2 regions of the Marinobacter psychrophilus genome follow, and region 2 is predicted to be linked to the other one. Evidence: riboswitches for the same ligand, from Rfam matches in the RefSeq annotation. Region 2 holds a riboswitch; the other holds the start of a gene.
The links. Region 2 has a riboswitch for cobalamin ahead of ABA45_RS17885 (ribonucleoside-diphosphate reductase subunit alpha). Riboswitches for the same ligand answer to the same signal wherever they lie in the genome.

Region 1 (3,411 bases), 260 kb from region 2:
ATCACCTTCCGCAATTACAGAACCGCCGACCACAAAACTATTGATTGTCTTGTCCAAATCAACTCGCGCAGTCCTGGTTGTCAATCGTCTTAACTGATTACCCGTTTCACGATCTTCCGGGTTCATATAAGTGAGACCAAGCGATGTTCGCCAACCATCAAGCTCATAACCGCCACCAAACTCAGCTCCACGGATTCGGGCTTCGCTAACATTGATTTTTGTATTAATCGTCCCAATTTTGTCAGTAATGATGAGATCTTCAATGTCCATCTGATAAACCGCCAGATCCCAGAACCATACCCGGTAGTTTCCCCTAACGCCTAATTCGTAGCTTTCTGACTCTTCCGGCTTTACATTGGGATTACCTTGGTACTCATATCCACTTGGATACTTTATATACGGAAAGTACAAATCATTAAAAGTTGGTGCTCGAAACGCTGTACCATAACTAGCGCGAACACGGTGAGATTGATCAAATTTGTAACCCAGCGCTAAACCACCAGTTTCATTAGTTCCATAGGCTTCATTATCGTCGCTGCGAAGACTCAGCTGAGTATCAAGTGGGCCGAAGTTTAAGCGTAGTTGGCTAAAAATGGCCGTATTAGTTCTACTGGTTTCAGTAAACTTTTCAGTGCTTTCAACTTCATCTTGCTGCAACTCTGCACCAACAACCAGTTCGTGAACATTGTAGGAAAAAGTGTTTTCCCATCTAGCCTGTCGCAAACGCGTGTCATAATAACTCTCACCACTGCTCGATAATGTTTTCTCGTCATCTTGTGACTCTGAAAACTGGATCCCGGTTTGCCAATAATCACTCAGCGGAGCCACCAAGCCTAGGCCAACAGTCCGAATTGTGTAGTCCGTATTGCCGCCTTCATATTCGGTGTTTCCTTCAGACTGCAGCAATATTGCGCTGGCCTCACCCCCGTTTTCTAGTTCATGTACAACCCGGCCCAACCCGGCAGTTTGGCGGAAGCCTTTTTCTTGGTCCTGCTCCAGATTTTTAATATTCTTACGGACTGCTGTGCCGTCGGTCTCCTTGTGCAAACCACTCAGACTGAAACGTGTGCTCCCAGCGGATCCGGAGACACCCGCATTCACTTTTTGAGTATCAAAGTTACCCGCACCGGCCTCAACCCAGCCGCGCTCACCCTGTTTCGGATCCAACGTAAAAGCCTGAATCACACCACCCATAGCATCTGCGCCGTACAGCGAACTTCTGGGCCCACGAACGATTTCCACTCGTTGAATAAGCTCTGTCGGAAAAAACTGCCAAGGGGCCCCTCCGCTGGTCGCTGAGTGCAGCTTAATGCCATCAACTAGAAAAACCGTGCCGGCACTCTGAACGCCGCGAATATTGACGTTCGTTGTCTTGCCAAAAGAACCATTTCCCGTCACGTTAATACCCGGCTGGCCTCGCAGAAGATCGGAAACATCAGCAGGCGCTTTTGAGCGGATTTCTTCTTCGTCAATCACCGTGAAGGAAGCCAGGCTCTCACCCACAGTTTTAGGGCCAAGCGTAGCGGTCACAACAATCGGATCAAGAGTCGCGCCGGTAGATTCTTGGGCAACCGCAATTGAAAGAGGACTTAATGCAAAAGGCGCCAGCAGACTGCTGGCAACAAAGCGAAAAACTTTCATAAAATGCACTCAAAGGCACACCACGCGCACCCGCATGGCTGATTTTTTGGTGCTGCAAAGGAAAGCGAAAGCCGGCCGCAAGCAAAGCGGGCGCCTTCCAAAAGGTGGGGAAATGCCGTGAAACAGAATCGGTGTTTACCCACCGCAACTGCCCTCCGCAGCGTTCGGTGTGTTGACAGGCCGGTCTCCGGACTTGTGAGCTGTATTACTGAACGGCGCAAGCCTTCCCATGCGTTTGCACAGTGGCACCTTTCTTAGCCGTTCACTCACTTACCGTTGCGGGGGCAGTGCCGGACTTTAACCGGCTTCCCGTTTCACTGTTGTCGCGATGATGATAACGCTCGAACAACACCTGAAAACGAGTGCAAGGCTAACAATGCGTTAATGTCTGGTCAATGATTAATCACCGACGGCGCCCGCCAATGCCTTGTCCAGGCGGCACCATTCGTTCTCGTCTGGCGCCAGGCCGAAGCGCACCATACTTGGTTGTTCGAATACTCTTACCAGCACGCCTTGCGCGGCAAGACAGTCCGCCAACAAAGTTGGGGCTTCGGTGCGAACGGTATGGAACAACGCGCTTCCACCCATCGGATTCAATCCGGCTGAATGCAATATGCCTCTTAGCCTTTGAGCGCCGTTCTGCAAGCGAGCACAGGCTTGTTGCTGCCAGTTTATATCCAGCAGTGCCTGCGCCATTACGTGGCGCGCGGGACCATTCACCGCCCATGGCCCCAGCTTTTCCGTCAGCGCACCCGCAACATTCTTATCGGCAAGCACGAAGCCGGCGCGTATCCCGGCCAAACCAAAGAACTTCCCCAGTGAGCGCAGAACAATCAGGCCCGGGCGGCCGCTCTGGCAGGCCAGGCTAAAAGCGGGCGTAGGGTCCATAAACGCTTCGTCCAGCACCAGCCAACCACCGCGTTTTTGCAAACGCCGGTGCCAACGCAATAGCGTGGAAGGAGGAATAATTGCACCCGTGGGGTTGTTAGGATTGATCCATACCAGCACGTCAAGCTGATCCAACCAACGATCATCGCAACCCGAGGCACCGCCTTTGGTCTGCACAGGCTCAATGAGAACAATCTTGTGGCCAGCAGAGCGCCAATGGTGCCCATGCTCGCGATAGCCAGGTACCGGTATGCCTACACGACAGGGTTTGCGTAAGCCGGGCAGCGCCATAATGGCCGCTTGACTGCCTGCAACCGGCACACAGCCAGAAGCCAAAGGGGCGTCTGACCAATGACGAATAATCTCTTCCAGGCCGTCGTCTTGTTCTGGCAGACGCTGCCAAACTTCCGCCGGCAACTCCGGCACCGGCCACCCCGATGGGTTGATACCGGTCGATAAATCCAGCCACTGTTCACGGGGAATACCCCAGCGCTTTACCGCGTCATTCAAACGCCCGCCGTGCTGTAGCATCACAATCCCGCCACCGCGGCAACAAGGCCGCTTATGGCGAATATAACCGCCAACCAAAGCCAGGTGCCGTGGCGTACCAGTGCAATAGCCGCCTGAACAGTGTCGGCACTGGCCGGGTTAGTACCGCCCAGGTGCGGGCGCTGCTTTACGCCTTGCGGATAAGGTGACGGACCACCGAGTTGAACATTTAGTGCACCCGCGCCTGCCGCCATCACCGGGCCAGCGTTGGGGCTGTCCCATTGGGACGCCTGCTGTCGCCAGCAGCGCCACGCAAGCTTACGATTACCTAGCAGCGTGTACGTTAGCGCCGTAAGCCGCGCAGGCAGCCAGCCCATGACGTCGTCCAGCCGT
Region 2 (3,411 bases):
GTTCCAGAAACTCTTCGATGTCTAGGTGCCAGCTTTCCAGATAAGCACACACCGCGCCTTTGCGTTTGCCGCCCTGGTTCACGGCAACGGCGGTGTCGTTCACCACTTTCAGGAAAGGCACTATGCCCTGGCTTTGGCCGTTGGTGCCTTTGATGCGTGCACCCATGGCCCGCACCGGTGTCCAGTCGTTACCCAAACCGCCGGCCCATTTTGACAACATGGCGTTATCACGAATCGACCCGTAGATGGCTTCCAGGTCATCGTCCACGGTGGTTAGATAGCAAGACGACAGCTGGGAATGGCGGGTGCCACTGTTGAACAATGTGGGGGTAGACGACATATAGTCGAAGGACGACAGCAGGTCATAGAACTCGATGGCGCGGCTGTTGGGATCGTCTTCACGCAGGGACAGGCCCATGGCCACACGCATGAAGAAGACCTGCGGCAATTCCAGGCGGTCTTCTTTCCAGTGCAGGAAGTACCGGTCATACAGGGTCTGCAGACCCAAAAAGCCAAATTGTAGGTCACGCTCGGGTTTCAATGCAGCGCCCAGGCGTTCCATGTCGAAAGCGGCCATGGCTTCGTCCAGCAATTCGTAACGAATACCGGCGTTGATGAAGGTGCCCAGGGCTTGCGGGTAGACATCGACAAGGCTTAAAGAGGTATCAAGTTTCAGCGCGGTTACGCTTTCCAGCCGCAGCTGTTCCAACAGCAAACGGGCGGTTACGGCGCTGTAGTCCGGTTCGCGCTCTATGCGGCCGCGGGCGGTCATAATCAGCGCCGACAGCACCTCGGATTCGTCGATGCCGTTGTACAGGTTGCGTATGGATTCTTCCACCAGGGATTCGGCGTTAATGCCGTCCAGCCCGAAGGCTGCGTTATCGACCTGCTGTTTCATCAAGCCCAGGTCTAGCGGTACGGTGCGGCCGCCAGCTTGTTTTACGGTCAGGGTTGGGTGAGCTTCTACCGGCTCGTGCAGAGCGCGTTCGCGGGCGTGCTCTTCACGGTAGAGAACGTAGGCCCGCGCCACTTTCTGTTCCTCGGCGCGCATCAGAGCCAGTTCTACCTGGTCTTGAATGTCTTCAATGTGCACTTTACCGCCCGCTTTCAGGCGGCGGCTGATGGCCTGCACCACTTGGTCGGTTACCCTGTGAACGGCATCATTTATGCGGGCAGAGCCCGCCGCCTGGTCACCTTCCACCGCCAGAAATGCCTTGGTGACGGCAACGCCGATTTTTGAAGGGGTAAAATTGACCAGGTTGCCGTTGCGCTTGATCACTTGCAGCGACGCCGCGGTGGCCGCGCTCGCAGCGGGGGTTTCGGCCTGTAGCTTGTTCGACAGATCGTTAGAGAGGGCAGACATAGCAGGTTATCCTGAATACGCGTTTATTCGTTGTCTTCGCGTACGCAGGCAGTCACAACCGAGGCAACTTTTGAAGGTGCCATCAGGCAGTAACACGCACCAAGCCATGCAGACTGGAGTGCTGTTACTGAAACTGTTGCTGCTCACCTGTGTCGCGAAGGTGCAGTGATGCGTTCTTGGCAGGTCTTCGGACTTAGGGGCGTGAACGGTGTGTCTGTTCGTTCGGCCTTGTGTGGCGACTTCCCGGCAACTGCCAGTGTCTTTGTGCCACACTTGTTCCCCAATACCGCTGCGCGTCAGTTCCGGAGTCTCACCGGATTCCCGTTACCAGCTATAGTGATTTGAGCCGTTAGAAATTGATCGTAGCTCACTACATCTGGTATTTGACCAAGAACCTACACACTATATACGGGAATAACCCAATGAACAAGATAGTCTCCATACTCTCGGCATTCTCAACAACACTCGCGATACTGGCGTTGTTCATGTTCAGTTCCGTTGCGTTTTCTCAATCAGAAGAGACAGCGCCCCACCTGCCCCGTTTCTCTGAGATGACAAGCACCTCCGACGGCTGGGAGCCTCTGGAATTCCCCAACATAGATCAGCACTCCAACTATCAACTGTTGGTTGAAGACGGTGTTCAAGTGGTCAAAGCCGACACGGCTGGAAGCGCATCCGGGCTGATTGCGCGGATAAACGTGCAGCCTCAGGATTCGCTGATTCTGCGCTGGCGCTGGAAGGTGTCGAATGTGTTTGCCAAGGGCGATGCCCGCAGTAAAAACGGTGATGACTATCCGGCGCGCATTTACGTGGCTTTTGAGTTTCAGCCCGACAACGCCGGTTTTTTTGAGCGCGCAAAGCGCAAAGCGGTGGAGGTGATGTTCGGAGAAGCTCTGCCGGGTAATGCTATTAACTACATTTGGGCGAACCAGCTGCCTATTGGCGAATGGGTGAGTAACCCTTACACCGATAAAACCCGAATGTTAGCGGTGACCAGCGGCGCGGAAAAAACCGGTGAATGGGTGAGCGTTGAGCGGGATATTACGGCGGACTACCGCAAGGCCTTTGGGGAAGAACCGCCAGCCATTATCGGCATTGCCATTATGTCGGATTCCGACAACACCGGCGAGCAAGCAAGCGCCTGGTATGGCGATATACAACTTGTTAAGGCGCCATGACGCTTATAAATTCGGAAAGCCAATAATTTTATAGCCTAGCCCCAAACGCCGCAGCGGTGGCACCTCGCCTTTTTCAGCGAGGCGGATGTAGGCGTCATCAAATTGTTCGCGCCATATTTCAGCCTGCGGACGACTGAGGGCAAACACCCAAACGCCTTCCCGTGATAACAGCTTGGTGGAATGGAGATTTTCGTCGCCAGGCGCCGACAGCAATGCCTGCACAGGCTTGTGATAATCCACCAAATAGTCACCACGATTGCGCTTAAGCATATCAATTGCAGCGCGATGGTTTGGCGCTTCGGTCAGGGCTATATCGCTTTGTTTTTCCATCCACGACATCAGCCCGCCATAGTTATAGCCGCTGATGACAATCACACGTTTGTGTTTGATCTGGTCAAAACTTTTCAGTGTTTCTGTTGTGTTCAGGTGCCAGGCGTGTAATTCCAGAGTGACCGGGCTTACCCAGCTTTCCAGGGTTTCGTAAACCACCAACGGCGTGCCACTGAGACCCGGCGCCAAGTCTATTATGCCGTCACGCAGGTGCAGCAGCAGGCGGCTGGGAGGTAAAAAGACAAACTCGGTTGCGTAACCCGCTTCAAGAACAACTTTGCGGGTGATGTCAATGAATTCACCCGCTGCCTGGCCCTGACTGTTTTGATACGTGAACGGCGGAAATTCCGTGTAGCCTACCTGCAAAGTCTGACGAGTTGGCGTTGGGTCTGCTAACGCCGGTGGCGACGCCAATGTAAAACCGAACAGGCAGGCCGCACATACAGTCATGAACGCCAAACTGTATGTGCGGTAGCCAGGTTTGAAAAGCAACACAAAAAGGCAATCCATCACGCTCACTTTAATCCACTGAAACGTCTT

Region 1: it holds a riboswitch for cobalamin, as region 2 does, so the genes downstream of both, ABA45_RS00835 (TonB-dependent receptor domain-containing protein) here and ABA45_RS17885 (ribonucleoside-diphosphate reductase subunit alpha) in region 2, are expected to answer to the same signal.

What each region holds. Positions count from the first base shown of each region.
Region 1 is NZ_CP011494.1:191,799-195,209, reverse strand. Features, by position in the region: gene ABA45_RS00835 (TonB-dependent receptor domain-containing protein) at 1-1,641, opposite strand, end outside; cobalamin riboswitch at 1,803-2,012, opposite strand; gene cobD (threonine-phosphate decarboxylase CobD) at 2,041-3,060, opposite strand; gene cbiB (adenosylcobinamide-phosphate synthase CbiB) at 3,060-3,411, opposite strand, start outside.
Region 2 is NZ_CP011494.1:3,929,597-3,933,007, forward strand. Features, by position in the region: gene ABA45_RS17885 (ribonucleoside-diphosphate reductase subunit alpha) at 1-1,363, opposite strand, end outside; cobalamin riboswitch at 1,525-1,729, opposite strand; gene ABA45_RS17890 (DUF3047 domain-containing protein) at 1,849-2,541, shown strand; gene ABA45_RS17895 (substrate-binding periplasmic protein) at 2,545-3,381, opposite strand.